DNA from 2 places in the Virgibacillus sediminis genome. Region 1 is predicted to be linked to the other one. Evidence: predicted binding sites of a transcription regulator. Region 1 holds the regulator's gene; the other holds the start of a gene.
What was found. Region 1 encodes NrdR, which represses ribonucleotide reductase genes. Its sites were predicted from a motif close to AACACNATATATNGTGTT; they were not measured.
Positions count from the first base shown of each region.

Region 2: the regulator NrdR is predicted to act here: its motif matches at 6,768-6,785, upstream of ACFODW_RS07570 (vitamin B12-dependent ribonucleotide reductase).

Region 1 covers NZ_JBHRRZ010000015.1:229,117-238,795, forward strand. Annotated here, with positions in the region: gene thrS (threonine--tRNA ligase) at 1-772, opposite strand, end outside; gene ytxC (putative sporulation protein YtxC) at 1,131-1,985, opposite strand; gene dnaI (primosomal protein DnaI) at 2,130-3,059, opposite strand; gene ACFODW_RS09740 (replication initiation and membrane attachment family protein) at 3,084-4,418, opposite strand; gene nrdR (transcriptional regulator NrdR) at 4,443-4,922, opposite strand; gene ACFODW_RS09750 (cytosolic protein) at 4,943-5,341, opposite strand; gene ACFODW_RS09755 (glyceraldehyde-3-phosphate dehydrogenase) at 5,740-6,771, opposite strand; gene coaE (dephospho-CoA kinase) at 6,975-7,574, opposite strand; gene mutM (DNA-formamidopyrimidine glycosylase) at 7,588-8,415, opposite strand; gene polA (DNA polymerase I) at 8,430-9,679, opposite strand, start outside.
Region 2 covers NZ_JBHRRZ010000014.1:20,677-30,355, forward strand. Annotated here, with positions in the region: gene ACFODW_RS07540 (YqhG family protein) at 1-115, opposite strand, end outside; gene ACFODW_RS07545 (DEAD/DEAH box helicase) at 105-1,763, opposite strand; glycine riboswitch at 1,915-2,036, shown strand; gene gcvT (glycine cleavage system aminomethyltransferase GcvT) at 2,222-3,334, shown strand; gene gcvPA (aminomethyl-transferring glycine dehydrogenase subunit GcvPA) at 3,346-4,692, shown strand; gene gcvPB (aminomethyl-transferring glycine dehydrogenase subunit GcvPB) at 4,685-6,142, shown strand; gene ACFODW_RS07565 (rhodanese-like domain-containing protein) at 6,188-6,559, opposite strand; gene ACFODW_RS07570 (vitamin B12-dependent ribonucleotide reductase) at 6,895-9,459, shown strand.

The sequences.
Region 1 (9,679 bases):
TAACTGTGAAGATATCCAGCTCTTTTCCAAGCTTCCGGTGATCCCTTTCTTTTCTTTCTTCAAGGATGCGAAGGTGTTCCTCCAATTGATTCTGTTTAGGGAAAGCCGTACCATATATTCTTTGTAACTGTTTATTGTTACTGTCTCCTCGCCAATAGGCACCAGAGATGGAAAGCAGCTTGAATGCCTTGATTTTATTAGTGGAAGGGACATGCACTCCTCTGCAGAGATCAAAAAACTCACCCTGCCGATAGATGGTTACCTGTTCTCCTTCCGGTATGTCATCAATTAGCTCGAGTTTTAGTGGATCCTCTTTAAACATTTCCTTCGCTTCATCCCTGGTCACTTCTTCCCGGTTGATTTCCAGGCTTTCATCAACAATACGTTTCATTTCTTTTTCGATGCGCGGAAGATCTTCCGGAATGATTTTCTTCTCCATATCGAGATCATAATAAAATCCTTCTTCAATGACCGGACCTACACCAAAGTTGACCTCTCCATATAAACGCTTGATTGCTTGTGCCATTAAATGTGCTGTTGAATGGCGCATAATCTCAATGCCTTCTTGGTCCTTATTGGTGATGATCGCAATTTCTCCTCCATGATGGAGTGGACGTCTCAAATCCAGCAGTTCATTATCCAGCTTAATGGCAAGCGCTTGTTTTTTTAATCCGGATGAAATATCTGCAGCTATGTCTTCCCCTGTTATACCGGCTGAAAATTGTTTGATCGCTCCATCGGGAAACACCATCGAAATTTGATTCTCTGTCATGATTATCGCTCCTTTTCCTGTAATAATAAATCCTGACGACATTATTTTCTGGCTCAAAACAAAAAACGTTCGTCCCTCTGCATCACGCAAAGGGACGAACGTTGGTCACGTCGTGGTTCCACCCTGATTCCCATCGGTATATACCGATGGCTTCATTGATCTTTAACGCAGATATACGCTGTTACTTACTATGTTTTCCATAACAGGGCTCCAAGGCGGTGACCATTTGGGCGTATAGCGGAAGCTTACAGCCTTTGACTTCCTTCTCTTTCTATCTGCATCAAATGATCTTGTCCTTTTCTTCACCGGGATAGTATGATTAATATATTGTGTATTATAGCCGTCTCCATCAATAAAATCAAGGTTTCTTTTTTAATTGCTGTGGAAATGGGAAAAAATCAACTGGTTCGAATTCCACTTTCTCCTGAAAAACATTTATTACCGTGAGTGTTTTTGGTTCAGAAGGATCTTCTCCATATATTTTTATTTTCTTCGGCGCCATAGCAACCAACGGAGAAAGATTCCATTCTTCCATATTCAGCCCAACGAGGAATAGAGGTTCCTTCTGCATGATATTACGGAGCTCCATCCTGGATAATCTCTTACCGTTTTCCTTGAAAAAGGAAAACGTTTCACCTTGAAGAACGTGAATCAGTTCCATTCCGGACTCCTTTCTGGTGACATACTTGCGAAGGCTCTCTACAAATTCCTGGTGTTCTTCTTCCCGTTTAAATTCATCAATAGCCAGGCCCACATATTGGATAAGATGCCCTCGGAAAGAATTTATACGGAACTTGACAAGCGAGTCAAAGTGAATAGATCGGGCATCTTGGATATGAGTCAGAAAGATGGACAGCAGCAACTGCCTAAGATCTATATCCGCTCGTAAAAACTGGCAATCTTCATCCTCACCGGCTACCAGCCATACAGTTAAGTCCAGTATCCGCTCGATTTCTTCTGCATTCGTAAAGTAAAAAACCTCTTCAATAATAGTTCTGATACTTTGATTCAAACGGTGGGCAATAAACACTTCAACCATAGCGTGAGCAATTGCCTCATTCAATTCATGGGCAGGCAGCTGCTCTTCAAATTGCAGATGATTCCCCCAATCTTTATGTGTTTTCCAAAAAAGCTCGATTTTCTTGTTATAATTGAACAACTGTTCACAAAAACAAATCACTTCTTTATCTGCTTCAAAATATACATTAAGCAACGAACATCACCCTCACCCAACACCAAACTGTTACATTATATGGACAAGGGGAGAAAAACATGTATAATCCTTGAAAAACTCAGCAGAATTTAGAGGCCAACGGAAAAATGGCAGGAGAGGAATAATTCCTCTCCTGCCATTTTACTATTCTCGCCGATTATCTCCTTCAATATTTACTGGGGTGCTCACCTGCTTGATCCGTTCAATTATCCTGCCCGCTTTGACAGTCTCAACTCCTGAACGTGTCGAAGCCAGTTGCCCTTCAAGCTGGGCAAGGCTATAGTTGGAAGTGAAAAACATCGGCAGTCTTTCCATCATCCGATACTGCAAGATGGAACCAAGGATTTCATCCCGGAACCAAGCAGACTGCATCTCTGCTCCAATGTCATCGAGCATCAAGACATCCGCCTTCTTGAAGTAATCAATTTTTTCATTGATGGAATCATCTTTAAAGGACCCTTTGATTTCCCGGACAAATTCAGGCATATAAATGATCATCGAAGAAATATTGTATTCACGCAGCTTATTGGCAATTGCTCCAAGAAAATAGGTTTTACCAACCCCGAACGGGCCGTGGAAATACAGGCCCTTTTGAGGGAGAGAACCGTCAGCTTTACCAAGGAAATTAAGCAGTTCTAGAACCGCCTGATTACGCTGCCTGTCTGAATGGTCAATGTCCTCTATTCTCGCCTGAAGAATTTCTTTCGGCATATAAAGACTTTGTATCAACTTTTGCTGCTGCTGTTCCTTTTCATGCAGCAACCGGCTGTGGCACTTTTCATAGGACAGCCGTATCTCACCGTTTTCAATCTGCAGGATTGGAGAATACCCCTGCAGCATATTTTGGCACTGTTCGAAAGATGAGCAGGAACTGCATTGTTTTGACTGGGTCTTATACTCATACAACTTAATCAAGTTTCTATCAATTTCCCTTTGCGTGAGCTGGGGATGTAGAGAGAGAAATTCCTTGATTTCCGGATCATTTACGACTTCTTCCTTTATCTTTATATAGTTTTCTTGGAAGTTTTTGTTTTCCTGCATCCACTTCTTTAGTGAGGACTGCATTGGTTTCATTTTTATCATCCTTGAGAAACGTTATTATTTTTTACTGGATATCTGACGTAGTAGGGCTTCAATTTTTTCCTGTTCTTCCCCACTATTATCCTTTTCCTGATTTGGTTCAGCTGCCCGCTGTTTGTTATGTCTATTTTTAAACCATTCCGGCACAATTTCCTCCTGTACTGGTTTTCTGCTATTCCTTCGTTTAGTTTTGGATTTTTCATACTTCTCTTTTTCTTTCTTAGCAAAAGCCATCGCCTCTTTGGCTGATTTTAAATTGGCCCTGGACCAGTGGCTCGCAATTTTCTCTAAGTAGGCTTTAGAAAGTTTCATATTGGTCTGCAGCAATACATAGTGGATGAGAACATTCATTACAGGAGAGGGAAGCCCCTGACTTGTCATGATGTCACGTATGACCTTTAAGTCTTGCTCTGAAGCATGGTTCCCGCTTGATAAATCCTCCAACAGCTGTTTTGGCGAGATGGTTTCAAGATGACGAACCAATTGCTCTTCCTTAGTGAGAGGTTTATCTTGCTGAACATCTTCCGTGCGTTTATTGACTTTTGTTTCCAGGTGAATAGCAGTACTATGATTTTTCGACTTGAATAAGTCATGGCATGCTGCTTTGAACTCTTCCGCATTCAGCGTATTTTCTTCATTCAGCGACCATAATACCGCTTTATCTACCTCATGGGCAGCCAGGTCATACAGCTGCATCATTTGGTTGATCAGCTTTCGTGTCTCTCCCGTCAAAACGTTCGTGACAGGGATCATCCGTTGCTTAAGCATGTCTTCCATCCAACTGAAATCAGCCTCCTCTTTCCTGTCTGCAGAAAAAGGGGTCGGCTCAGGTGCATGCACATATTCCCTGGAAGGGGTAAACGTCTGAAAAACTTGATCGAATGCTGCTGTGACATTCTCGCCGCGTTCAGCGGATGGCTTTTCATGATAATGATTTTTCAGCAGATTAAACTTATCTTTGCCGATATGATGGTACAGAAGCTGGGTCAGCATAGCATCTTTAAAGAAATCAACCGGAGAGAACGGACTGTGCAGTTGATACGTATAAATATTATGGGGTTCTGCACTTTTTTTATAAGTCTTCATTAGACCTATGCCTTCCAGCTTTCTTCGGGCCTGATATATTTCATCAAGCGGCAGATTCATATAGTTCATCAAAGTATGGTGCGTCTGCGGATCCGTTTGGTGCTGCAAATCTACCTCGTTCAGAAGCGTCTGATACAGCATGGTTGCCTGGATTCCGATGAGCGGCTGATATAAATGGGTTAACGACTTCACATAATCTGCAGGCAGGTTTTGCTTCAACTCTACATGATAACCTTCTACTGGCAGAATTTTTCCGATAAGATTCATCCTAATAACCCTTTCCTCGCCTCTTTAGTTGCTGTTATTATTTTTATCTTTGTCCGTTTGAATAAGGTCCTTCAGTTCATCCAGAAAGACGGTTATGTCCTTGAACTGCCGGTAAACGGATGCAAACCGGACATATGCTACCTCGTCCACTTCGGATAGGCGTTCCATTACCATTTCGCCAACTTCTTTACTGTCCACTTCGGAACCACCGTTATTACGCAGAGCCTTTTCGACTTCCAGTGCAATTTCCTCTATTTTCTCCAGAGGCACTGGTCGTTTTTCGCATGCCTTAATCAGGCCGCGTACAAGTTTTTCTCTGCTGAACTCCTGTCTGGTTCCATCTTTTTTCACCACAATAAGCGGCACCGCTTCGATGCGCTCAAAGGTAGTAAAGCGAAAACCGCACTGTTCACATTCCCTGCGCCTGCGGATGGACTGCCCTTCCTCAATCGGCCGGGAATCAAGGACCCTGGTATTTTTGTTATGGCAATTGGAACACCTCATCATCTTCAACCCCATTCCTTCTACTGCCGTCTGTCCTTTTCCGGAATTATCGGCAGTTCTTTGCTTATCTTTTCATACAAATCTATAATTAATTTCGTGCTATATCCAAAATCAAAAGGGAGCAGGGACTCTGTAGTAACAGAAAAGTCAACCGCCGTCCGGTTCGGCCGTACCATAATCACCGTGGCTACGATAAATGCCTTCTTTCCTTGAACATGGTGGACACTTATCTCGCCGTGTTCCTTTGAAATAGAATGGATTTCATATTCCTGGGAGCTGGCCAGCAGACTTTTCAATGTTTCCATGCCTCTGTCCTTTGTCGTCTTAAAATATATAGTCCTTAATGACGGGTCCCAGTGATGATCCCTGGTTTCGGCATGATTATTCAAATATTTATTTACTATATTCCTAAACGACATTTCCTGCACCCCGCCGACACACTATTTAAACATATATTAATCAATTTTAACACGTTTTGATAAAATCCTCTAGAACAAATGAGGATTGGGGAAGGGAAGGAAAAAGGGACAAAACGACTGGTTTGCGGCATAGAGTTTGGACTTATCCAGGGGATTATAGGAGAAATTTCCTCATAGGAGGGGGAAGTGTCGTAAAGTCAGCCTCTAATCGGCCTTCCATCATCTATACCTTATCTGATGTTGGCTTTTTGCGGGGAGGGAAACAGCAGCTCTCCTGAAACCTGATAATAGGCATAGGTGTGCAGTCAGGGAACAGTCATACACCTTGGCATTCCTAGGCGGCAGAACACCAAGTAAGGCATACTTCCCCCATTCAGGAAGTATGCCTTCTTATAATACTATGAAATTTTTACCTGCTGCTGATGGATGAAATTCCCAACATGTTTAGTTAGATCAACCACTCTATGGGAATAACCCCATTCATTATCATACCAAGCAAGCACTTTCACCTTATTATCCTCTAGAACCATGGTAGAAAGGCCATCGATGACCGCAGAATACTCAGATGTTGTGTAATCTATGGAAACCAATGGTTCTTCACTATAATTGATGATACCGTAGAGTTCATTATTAGCAGATTGTCGGAATGCTTCATTTACTTCTTGTGCAGTTACTTGTTTCTCTACATCCACAACCAAATCTACAAGGGAAACATTCGGGGTCGGCACCCGGAGAGCCATCCCATGCAGTTTGCCATGCAGGTGTGGCAGCACTTCCCCTAGCGCTTTTGCTGCTCCAGTGGAAGTAGGAATAATTGACTGTGTACACCCACGTGCCCTGCGCAGATCCTTGTGGGGATTATCAATATTCTTCTGATCGTTGGTAAACGCATGTACTGTGGTCATCAAGCCGTTAATGATACCAAACCGGTCATCCAGTACCTTAGCAACCGGTGCCAGACAGTTCGTGGTACAGGAGGCATTCGAAATGATATTTTCTTTTTCCGGCTGGTAAGTATCCTCGTTGACCCCCATCACGATCGTGTTATCTACCTGTTTTCCAGGAGCAGTGATGACTACCTTTTTAGCACCTGCCTTCAGGTGAAGTCCTGCAGTTTCTTTTGTTTTGAACTTTCCAGTAGCCTCGATGACTACGTCTATGTCCATTTCTTTCCACGGCAGCTTTTCCGGATCTCTGGAATTAACCAGTTCTACAAAATGGCCGTTAACTTCCAACCCGTTTTCCACCGCTTCCACGCTACCGTTAAAAATACCATGATTGCTGTCATATTTAATCAAATGTGCAAGTGTTTCCGCTGGATAACTGGCATTTACTGCGACAATATCCAGTTCCCTTTCCATTACAGCTTGACGGAAAACCATCCGGCCAATCCGACCTAATCCATTAATAGCAACTCTCGTCTTATTCATAGCGGACCTCCATTGTCATTCATATTAATTTATAAGTTATACTAATTTGTTGTTTTTCATAATTAGTATAACATATTAGTTGATTGAATGTGAAAGAAATTAGCGGTATTTTTTAAAATATTATGTTAGAATGCTAATCCTATATGCGACACAATCAATAAATCGAAAAAAGGCCGAAGCAATTCTGCTTCGGCACATTCCAATTATGTTATATTCAATTGTTCAAGCAGGCGCTTCACCTGTCTACAGGTGTCTGCTTTCGAACCATTATTATTGATGACATAGTCAGCCCGGTCTGCTTTTTCTTTCACAGGCATCTGTGCTGCAATCCGCTGGGAAGCTTCTTCTTCCGTAAAACCATTCCGCTCCTTCAGCCTCTGCTTCTGAACTTCTTCATCTGCATAAACTACTACTATCGCATCTGCCATATGGGAAAGGTTACTTTCAAATAACAGTGGAATATCCAGCACAATACATGGAGCCCCGGACTCTAAATAAGACCTTTTCTGCTCCAACATTCTCTCTCTTACAGCCGGATGCACAATGGCATTTAACTTTTTGCGCTTATTATCATCGGTGAAAACCAAGGCGCCAAGTTTCTGCCTGTCCAAGCTGTGATCTTCTTGAAACACCTCTGAGCCAAATGCTTCTTTGATCTTATTGTATGCAGGCTCTCCGGGTTCCACCACTTCTCTGGCAATGATATCGGCATCTATCACGGGTATGTCCAATTCCTTTAACATCTTGGATACCGTACTCTTGCCAGTGGCAATGCTCCCTGTCAACCCGATCGTAAGCGTCATGATATCCTCCCCTCTATTCCTTCTGGCAAGACGGACAGATATGGGTGCCCCGTCCGCCGACCTTCAATTTAATGACTGCATTACCACATTTTTTGCATGGTTCATTTTCTTGACCATAGACGAACAGTTCTTGCTGGAACATCCCCATCTCACCTTGGGAGTTAACATAGGATCGGATGGTAGTGCCGCCCTGTTCTACAGCCTCCTCCAGAGTCAATATTGCCTGTTTCCTGATTTTTTGCACTTCCTTTTTGGTCAGCTTATTGGATTTTTTCAAAGGATGGACCCCGGCACGGAATAATGTCTCATCGACGTAAATATTTCCCAAACCAGCTACAATCGTCTGATCCAGCAAGACGGATTTGACTATACGCTCCGTCTTTTTAAATTTCTGATAGAGGTATTCCAAGGTAAACGCCGGATCAAATGGGTCTGGCCCCAATTGATTTAAGGGTTTATCACTCATTTCCTCACCTTTCACATAAATATGCATGGTTCCGAACTTGCGAACGTCATTATAGCGCAGCTCTTTTCCATCCGTAAAAGTGAATAAAACATGAGTGTGCTTTTTCACCGACTCAATCGCCTGATGGACACTATATTTCCCTTCCATTCGCAAATGCGAGATTAGCACATAATCATCCAGCTGAAACAACAGAAATTTTCCCCGACGTGATATATCGACAATACTCTGCCCTCTCAGCAGCTGCTTGAACTCTTCCACATCATCGGGCTTTTTGATGATATTCGGCCAGTAAACTTTCACATCATCTATTGTCTTATTTAACACAAATTGTTTGAGTGTCTTTCTTACTGTCTCTACTTCCGGTAATTCAGGCATCGTTCATATTCTCCTTACTTCGCATCAAACCAGCTGGTTCCGTACGCATAATCCACTTTTAAAGGTACACTCAGGTCTACTGTATGTTCCATAACTTCTGGAACAATATCCATCATTTTATTTAATTCTTCTTTCGGGGCTTCCAGGATCAATTCATCATGCACTTGAAGCAACATACGGGCATCTAATTTTTCATCCTTCAACCTTTCATGGAGATCAATCATCGCCTTCTTGATAATGTCAGCAGCACTCCCTTGAATTGGTGTATTCATTGCAGTGCGCTCAGCAAAACTGCGTTTATTGAAATTTCGGCTTGTAATATCTGGTAAATAGCGTCGGCGTTTCATTAAGGTAGTCACAAACCCTTGGTGTTTCGCTTCCTGAACGATCTCATCCATATAAGCTCTTACACCTGGGTAGCTCTCAAAATAACGATCAATGAACTTCTTGGCCTCTTTCCTGGTAATTCCCAAATTCTGGGATAGACCATAGTCGCTGATTCCGTATACAATACCAAAATTCACAGCCTTGGCTTGCCGTCTCATATTAGCGGTGACACTCTCTTTGTCCACATGGAAAACATCCATTGCAGTTTGTGTATGGATATCCACATCTTCCTTAAAAGCATTAATTAATTTCTCATCGCCGGCAATATGCGCCAGAACCCTCAGCTCAATCTGGGAATAGTCAGCTGCGAACATAATCCACTCATCTTTAGCCGGAACAAAAGCTTGCCTGATTTTACGGCCTTCTTCCAGACGAATGGGAATATTCTGCAGGTTGGGTTCAATGGAACTGAGTCTGCCTGTTTGGGTTAAAGCTTGATTGAAGCGCGTGTGAATCTTATGGGTATCTTCATCCACTACTTTCAGGAGTCCCTCTATATAAGTGGACTGGAGTTTCCCAAGCTGTCTGTACAATAGCAGCTTCGGTATAATCTCATGTTCACCTTCCAATTGTTCCAAAACATCCGCAGCCGTTGAATAGCCTGTCTTCGTTTTCTTTATAACAGGAAGGCCAAGCTTCTCAAACAGGATTGGGCCCAGCTGTTTAGGGGAATTCAAATTAAATGGCTCACCGGCCAGTTCATATATTTCTTTTTCCAGCTCTTCCAGGCGCCGTTTTAAATCCTTTCCCATTTCTTCTAACTTAGTAATATCTACTTGAACCCCGAGATGCTCCATTTCCCCCAGTATCAATGCAAGCGGCATTTCCAACTCTCTGTACAATTCATACTGTCCGTTTTTTCTCAGTTCTTCTTCCA
Region 2 (9,679 bases), on a different contig from region 1:
TATCCATTTCCTCTGTCAGTTGAATGGTCAAAACTCCTTGTTCATTGTCAACCACCTCACAGTAATGTGAGTGGAAATATTGTCGTAAGAAAGAATTTAAATCCTCAATTGCCATAATGCTGTTCCTCCTTGTCTTTCTCCATCTGTGTCTGGCGTATGATTTCTCCAAGATTATCCAATTTAATTTTTGTCTCACCTATCGTAGAAGATTCCTTGTAAATGGATTGGATCTCGGACTCCAGATCATCTATTTTCAGTTCTGCCAATATATCATCTAAATGGCCGATCACCTGTTCGAACATATGGATCTTTTCATATAAGAGTGACATAATATGTTCCTCAATGGTTCCCCGGATGGCAAAGTTATAGATATGAACATCTTTTTCCTGTCCATATCTATGTATACGGCCAATGCGCTGTTCAAGCCGCATAGGGTTCCATGGAAGGTCATAATTGATCATCCTATTGCAGAATTGAAGGTTGATACCTTCACCGCCCGCTTCTGTGGCGATCAACACTTGTGCATGGTCTCTGAACAACTGGCGCATCCAATCCTTTTTGCCTCGTTTAAACCCGCCGCGAAATGGCACGGACGAAATGCCATGTTGTTGCAGATACCACTGCAGATACAACTGTGTTGCCCGGTATTCTGTAAAGATGATCACCTTTTCGTCTTGGAAGGTTTGAATCAACTCAACTACTTTTCCTGCTTTTACATGATGGGGAAGCGTGCCTATATCATCTAGCAGCGGCTTTAGCATATCTGTCTTCTCCTCGTCTGCAGCCATCTTCTGCAAGGATAAAAAACAGGCTTCCCTGGAGGAACACAATTCCCTCAAATAAGTAATATTCGAGAAAGAGGAAAGTGATTTGGTTGATGAATAAATATCTTCATATACCTTTCTCTCTTCAGGACTAAAATCCATCCATACAGTTTCAATATGACGGCTGGTCTGGTCCATCGATGTTTCTTTTCGAGTATTGCGGATCATTACTTTCTTTATCAACTGCTTTAAGTAATAGTTATCCTTTAGGTTTTTCCGGTCTTTACCGAACTGCTCTAGAAAAGAATCATAGTTACCGAGAAGCCCGGGCTTAAGGATGGAAACCAAATTGAATATCTCAATAAGTTTATTTTGGACAGGTGTTGCGCTTAACAGGAGGCAATATTTTTTTTTCAATCCACGTACAAAGTCGTAGTTTCTTGTTTTATGGTTTTTTAACTTATGCGCTTCGTCAACCAGAAGAAAATCGTAGTCAATGTCCTGGATAGCCTCCCTGTTAGGTGGTCGTTTGGCAGTGTCCAGTGAAGATACGATAATATCATACTGATCCCAGGCATAATTTTTCCGATAAGCAATGGCAGGTATATAAAACTTTTCATTTAACTCCTTGACCCATTGATTCACAAGGGAGGCGGGGACTAGTAAAAGGGCTTTTTTAACCATCCCTCTTACCATATACTCTTTAAGGATTAATCCGGCTTCTATGGTTTTTCCAAGTCCGACTTCATCCGCTAGAATTGCTCTGCCATTCATACCTTCTATTACCTGTTCAGCAGTTGATACCTGATGCTCAAGAAAATCCATATGTGGGAGGTATTCCAGTGCACGCAAGCCGGAAAATTCCGGGCTTATCCTCATTTTCTCAGCCTGGTAGGCCATCTCAAAAAGTTGCCAGGGGGATAGGTGCTCCCCCTGATCGGCAGCTGTAATAAGTTTATCGATGAAATTGTAGTCTTTTTCTACTTTGATGGATGTCATTAAAATACTTCCTTTTTACAATAAGTTTAAAAAGTTTTAAAAATTACTATGTTCAAGATAATGATTATGCTATAATCTATAAGAGAATTAGAACACAATATCTGTTCTTGTTAGATAGTATATCCAAAAAAGGAATAATTCATGAAAGCGGATGAAAGTAAGGGGAGAGATTACTACGGTTTAACCGGGGCCCACTTCCTGGTTTTTCACTGGTAACGCCGAAGGAGCAAGCTTTTCAGCGAATCTCTCAGGCAAAAAGACTCTTGCTGGACGCGGCTCTGGAGAGTGTCAGCCATAGGCAGACCACCCACGAAGCAAATATATATCGAACACAAAGCGGTTCATATATATGCAACTTTCTGGTTGTAGGACAGAGATTTCCCAATATTATTGGAGAAATCTCTGTTTTTTTATGTTTTTTTCCACTTGGAACAAATCCTGTTGAGGAGTGTGATGAGATGTCGGAATTAAAAAGAACACCAATCTACCCGGAATATGAAATAGACGGGGCCAAAACGGTAGATTTTGGCGGTTGGGAACTTCCAGTAAAATTCAAAGGTATCAAGCAAGAACATTTGGCTACCAGAAAGGATGCAGGTTTATTTGATGTTTCCCACATGGGCGAGATTGCAATAAAAGGCCCAAAGAGCCTGGAATTTTTACAAAAAATGACCACTAATGATCCAGGGAAACTTTATCCGGGCCGTGTGCAATATACCTTTATGTGCTACCCCGATGGTGGAACGGTTGATGATCTGCTTTTATACATGATAGCTGAAGATGACTATCTGCTTGTTGTCAATGCTGCCAATACCAAGAAAGATTTCGAATGGCTGCAGGAGAATAACCCTTACAACAAGGAAGAGCTTATCTTGGAGAATGTATCTCATGAATATGTACAGCTTGCATTACAAGGGCCCAAAGCCCAATCTATTCTCCAGAGCATCACAGGTGAACCCTTGGATAAGGTAAAATTTTTCCGTTTTGAGTATATCCGATTTGATTCCATTGACATTCCCGCCCTGGTATCACGTACCGGATACACAGGGGAGGATGGATTTGAAATATATATTAATCAGTCTTATGGAAGGAAGCTTTGGAGGCTGCTCCTTGAGCAAGGAAGAGACCAGGGGCTTGAACCGGCAGGATTAGGAGCGCGTGATACCCTCAGATTCGAGGCAAATCTTCCTCTGTACGGGCAAGAACTCTCTCAGAGCATTACTCCGGTGGAGGCAGGACTTTCCTTTGCCGTGAAAACAAAGAAAGAAGCAGATTTCATAGGGAAAGAGGCACTTAAAGAACAGGTTAGTCAAGGACCTGAACGGCAGATTTGTGGCATTGAAATGATAGATAAAGGGATTCCGCGGCCGGGCTATAAGGTTTACCTGAACGGGGAGGATGCAGGTGTTATTACATCGGGCACACAATCCCCTACCCTTAATTTAAATATCGCTAATGCATTAGTGATAAGGGAGGCAGCTGCCGTAGGAACAGAGCTGGAAATACAAATACGCCGACGTAAGTTGAGAGGGCGGGTAGTACCGCTTCCATTCTACAAAAGAAAGAAATAGGAGGAATCTTCGTGGAGTATCGTTATCTTCCAATGACAGAACGAGATAAAAATGAAATGCTTGCAGCAATAGGGGTTGCATCTACAGAGGATTTATTTTCCGATATTCCAGAGAATGTACGGTATAAGGGAGAAATGAACCTGAAGAAACCACTAAATGAATATGCATTGAAGGAAGAACTTACAAGGTTGGCAAATAAAAATGCGAACCTAAAAGAAAATCGTTCTTTTCTCGGTGCCGGTGTCTACGACCACTTTCTTCCCTCTGTGGTAGATCACGTGATTTCCCGGTCGGAGTTCTATACAGCTTATACGCCTTACCAACCGGAAATCTCCCAGGGAGAACTTCAAGCTATCTTTGAGTTCCAAACAATGATTTCGGAGCTGACGGCCATGCCTATAGCCAATTCATCCATGTATGATGGTGGAACGGCCTTAGCTGAAGCTGTAAATCTTAGTGCAGCCCAAACAAAAAAGAAAAAGATATTGGTATCCAAGGCGGTGCATCCGGAATCAAGGGAAGTTATCAAGACATATGCGAAGGGTCCCGGGTTGGACATTGTGGAAATTGATCATACCAACGGGGTCACCGATTTGGAGCACTTGGAAAGAGAATTGGATGGGCAGACTGCAAGTGTCGTGGTTCAATACCCTAATTTCTTCGGGAGGATTGAACCCCTGAAAGAAGTACAACACCTACTGGAAACACAGGATGCTATGTTTATAGTCTCCAGCAATCCATTGGCACTGGGTTACTTGACCCCACCTGGAGAATTTGGAGCCGACATTGTCACAGGGGATACACAAGTATTCGGTATACCGGCTCAGTTTGGCGGGCCACATTGTGGATATTTTGCCACTTCAAAAAAATTGATGAGGAAAATACCGGGAAGGCTTGTCGGACAGACGACAGATGAAGACGGTAAGAGGGGCTATGTACTGACACTTCAGGCAAGGGAACAGCATATCCGAAGAGAGAAAGCAACCTCCAACATCTGCTCCAACCAGGCGCTGAACGCATTGGCCAGTTCTGTTGCAATGAGCGCAATCGGAAAACAGGGGCTAAGGAAACTGGCAATCTTGAATATGCAAAAAGCCCGCTATATGAAACAACAGCTGAAGCAAGCAGGAATTCCGATTGCTTTGGAGGGGTTATTCTTTAATGAAATGGTCATTAAACTAACTCATCCAGTGGAACATATAAATAGGGAGTTGCTGAAAAAAGGATTTATCGGTGGATATGATTTGAAAAAGGTCTCCCCGGAATTTGAGGGACATATGCTGCTTGCTGTAACAGAAACCAGGACAAAAGAGGAAATCGACAGCTTTGTAAAAGAATTGGGGGATATCAATGGATAGAGAAGAGTTTCCGCTGATTTTTGAGCGAGGAAAAGAAGGAAGGACCAGTTATAGTCTTCCAGAGATGGATGTTCCAGAAGCAGATATAGCTGCTGAATTCGAGGAAGATTATATCCGAGAGACCCCCCCGGGTTTACCGGAAGTGAGTGAGTTGGATATTATGCGGCATTATACCGGCTTGTCCAACAGGAATTATGGAGTTGATTCAGGATTCTATCCGCTTGGTTCTTGTACCATGAAGTATAATCCGAAGATGAATGAAGATGTAGCACGTCTTGACGGTTTCAGCCATATTCATCCTTATCAACAGCCGGAGACCGTTCAAGGTGCCATGGAATTAATGTATGACTTGCAAGAATCGTTGAAAGAAATAACCGGGATGCATGAGGTATCTTTGCAGTCGGCAGCAGGAGCACAGGGTGAATGGACAGCTCTAATGATGATACGTGCTTTTCATGAAGCAAATGGGGACAGCAACCGCACCAAAGTGATTGTTCCTGACTCTGCCCACGGGACCAATCCTGCCTCCGCGGCCGTAGCTGGATTGGAGGCCGTTACGGTAAAGACTAACCCACATAGCCTCGTAGATATAGATCATTTAAAGGAAGTGGTTGGAAATGATACTGCTGCACTGATGCTGACGAATCCGAACACCTTGGGTTTATTTGAATCTGATATTAAAGAAATGGCGGAAATCGTACATGAAGCAGGGGGAAGGCTATATTACGATGGTGCCAACCTTAATGCCATTATGGGATATGCTAGGCCGGGGGATATGGGATTTGATGCAGTTCATTTGAATCTCCATAAAACCTTTACTGGTCCACATGGTGGTGGGGGTCCTGGGTCTGGCCCTGTGGGCGTCACGAAAGAACTCGAGCCCTATCTTCCGAAACCCGTTTTGACAAAGAAAGGTAATGAATATTATTTTAATGAGGATCGACCGCATTCGATTGGAAGAATTAAGCCATATTATGGAAACTTCGGCATAAATGTAAGAGCTTATACTTATATCCGTACCATGGGAGCTGAAGGACTCAAGAAGGTCAGCGAGTATGCTGTCCTCAATGCAAATTATATGATGCGTTCTCTCGAAACCGCATATCATCTCCCGTATCAGCAGCATTGCAAGCATGAATTCGTCCTATCAGGAAAGAAGCAAAAGAAACTTGGAGTACGTACCCTTGATATTGCTAAAAGACTGCTTGATTATGGTTACCATCCGCCAACCATTTACTTTCCGCTGAATGTAGAGGAGGCTTTGATGGTGGAGCCGACTGAAACGGAATCAAAAGAAACCTTGGATGGTTTCATTGACGCTATGTTGAAAATCGCCAGAGAAGTAGAAGAAGAGCCAGAACTGGTACAAGAAGCTCCTTATCAGACGGTGGTAAAGCGGCTGGATGAAACAACAGCTGCCAGAAAGCCGGTCTTAAAGTATAATAAGTAAATAATAGGCCCGGCAGAGAGATTTCTCTTTGCCGGGCCTATCCGTTTATTTTGTTTTTATTTTTCCTGTCCATTTTTTGAAGCCGCCTTTTAGCTGATACAGTTGCGAATAGCCCTTTTTATGGAGAATCTGAGCAGCGCGGGCGGAACGCGAACCGCCTTGGCAGTACAAGTATACTGGTTTATCTTTCCGGATCTCCACCAGCCTTTGACGAAGCTGTGTTACTGGTATATTTCTTGCACCAAGTATATGACCCCTGTCGAATTCCTGGGGCTCCCTGACATCAATCAGCTGTGCCTTCCGATAATTTTCTTTAAATTGTTCTTCGGTCAATACCTTAAGATAAGACTTCTGTCTATAGTAGCGGAAAATACTGACTCCAAGCAGTACCACTACAGCTATTATTAAAAACTCCATCATATTTCCCCCGTCATTCTCTTTTCTACATACCATTATAGGCTTGAATCTATTTTTTTTCAAAGTTTTTTTCTTTAGCATTGCATTTAAGATGGAGGTTGAGTAAGATAATGACTAAGACTGTCGAAAAATAGTGCTACATAATCAGTTGCCTAAACGGGGGCTGATTTGCAAATTTAATGGACAAAGATAGTAAAACGGCCTCAAAAACACTATATATAGTGTTTTTGTTTTTTATGGGTCAATATATTGTTTTACTTTCTCCTTTTGTGGTATCGTATTACTAGAGTGATAATGATGCAGCAAAAGGAAATGAGTGGCAAAGGAGCGATAGAATGTCGACAATTACGGCTGAAAACCGGGGCATTGATGTAGAAGCACTGAATAAAGATATAGAGCAATTTCCCCAGGTCCATCCAATAACGAGTGATATGAAATTAACCCACAAAGGTGTTTCCAGGCTGGTCATGCTGGATCGCTATGCGTTTAAAGATACGGAGCGAAAGACCCTGAAAAAAGGCGACCTGGTAGTCCTTACTGTGAAAGCAGACCCCAAATTTCCTGCCCGTGGCATCGGAAGAATACAATCCGTTGACTGGGATCATAAAGAGGCGGCAATCAAAGTAGATTCTGAATTTCTTTCCGTATTGGATAAGGAAGAGGAGTCAGGTATCGTCCGGCGCAGTCTGGACGTGATTGATAAACCGCTTGAGTTATTTTATGAGCAGATTGCTAAAAGGAACGCAGCCGGACTGGCCGCTGTTGAACATACAAAAGAAAAGCAGGATGAATGGTTTACCAAATTTCATGAAGAATTATCCAATCTCCATTTTATCCCAGCCGGACGAGTGTTATATGGTGCAGGCGCCGATACGGATGTAACATATTTTAATTGTTATGTGATGCCTTACATTCAAGATTCCCGTGAAGGAATTTCCGATCACAGGAAGCAAGTAATGGAAATAATGTCCCGTGGCGGTGGTGTGGGTACGAATGGCTCCACTTTGAGACCCAGGAATACATTGGCACGAGGCGTTAATGGAAAATCCTCCGGTTCCGTCTCATGGCTGGATGACATTGCAAAGCTGACTCATCTTGTGGAGCAGGGAGGTTCCCGTCGTGGCGCCCAGATGATTATGCTGGTGGATTCACATCCAGATATTATCGAATTTATCATTTCCAAAATGCAAAATCCCAGAATCCTTCGTTATCTGATAGAGAATACTGAGGATGAGCATATTAAGAAGCTTGCCAGAGAAAAACTAAACTTCACCCCATTCACAGAAACAGAATTGGATCTCTATCAGGGTATTGTTAATTACCGTAATATGCCGGGGAAAGGCGGTTTTACAGAGGCTGCCATCCGGGAAGCCGAAGAAAAGCTGCACACAGGGGGAACTTATGAAGTCCATAATCCCGACTTCTTGACAGGAGCTAACATATCTGTCTGCATCACGAAGGAATTCATGGAGGCAGTGGAGAATGATGCATATTATGAATTGCGTTTCCCCGATGTGGAAAATTACACCGAGGAAGAGATGCAGGCGTACAACGAACAATGGCATGAGGTTGGCGATGTCCGTAAATGGGAAGAAATGGGTTATGGTGTGCGGGTATACCGCCGTATCCGAGCGAAAGAACTCTGGAATCTTATAAATATTTGTGCCACTTATTCTGCAGAGCCTGGCATTTTCTTCATCGACAATGCCAACGATATGACAAACGCCAGAAGTTACGGAGATCAAGTGGTTGCTACAAATCCTTGCGGCGAACAACCTTTGGCTCCATATTCGGTCTGTAATCTAGCTGCTGTTAATCTTGCTGAAATGGCGGATAAGCAGAACAAGACGGTAAACTTCGAGAAATTAAAGAAAACAGTAGAAACTGGGGTTCGTATGCAGGATAATGTCATCGATGCGACTCCATACTTTCTCGAGGAAAACAAGAAGCAGGCACTAGGTGAGCGCCGTGTAGGTCTGGGAGTAATGGGATTGCATGATCTGCTCATTTATTGTGAGACCGAGTATGGATCCTCAAAAGGGAATGAATTGGTTGATCAAATATTTGAAACGATTGCTACCACAGCATACCGCGCTTCTATCGAGCTTGCGAAAGAAAAAGGCAGCTTTCCTTTCCTTGTAGGCAGTACAGATAAGGAGACAATGTCGTTGAGGAAAGCTTTTATCAACACTGGCTATATGAAAAAAATGCCGGAGGATATCAGGAAAGATATTCTGGAGTATGGCATAAGGAATTCCCATCTGTTGACAGTAGCGCCTACAGGCAGCACTGGTACAATGGTGGGTGTAAGTACCGGGTTGGAGCCATACTTTTCTTTCTCCTATTATAGGAGCGGTAGACTTGGCAAATTTATCGAGGTGAAGGCTGAAATCGTACAGGAATATCTTGAAGAACACCCAGAGGCTGATGAAAATAATCTGCCAGAATGGTTTGTTACGTCCATGGATCTATCACCTGAAGCCCATGCAGATACTCAATGTGTGATTCAACGCTGGGTCGACAGTTCCATCTCAAAAACCGTTAATGCCCCCCGCGGCTACCGGGTGGATCAGGTGCAGAATGTGTATGAGAGGCTGTATCGAGGTGGTGCTAAGGGTGGAACAGTATATGTGGACGGCAGTCGGGACTCACAGGTACTGACACTTAAAGCTGAAGAAAACAGTGAAGGTGAGCAAACAGAGCTGTTTGATTATGAAGAAAAAACCGAGAAACCGAAAGTTGTCTTGATGGATACCGTACAGGAACTGGAAAAAACGGATGTTACCATAGGATCAGAAGTTGGTAACACTTGTCCTGTCTGTCGTTCAGGGAAAGTTGAGGATATCGGCGGCTGTAATACTTGTACAAGCTGTAATGCCCAGCTGAAATGCGGGCTGTAATAAATTGGGAAGGATCGGTGTACAACACCGGTCCTTTTTAGGTCATAAGGATATTTAAGGAAACAAAAAGCCGCTTGCTTGACCAGCGGTATGATAAATTAAACATCAACCATCTTCTGAAAGTTGGGGGTCTTGTTTCCCTTTATCTTTTACGTTATCCTCATTATAATGAAAAGTTTTTCCCTAAACTAAATCTTTTGTTAGAAATGAGGAGATTCTA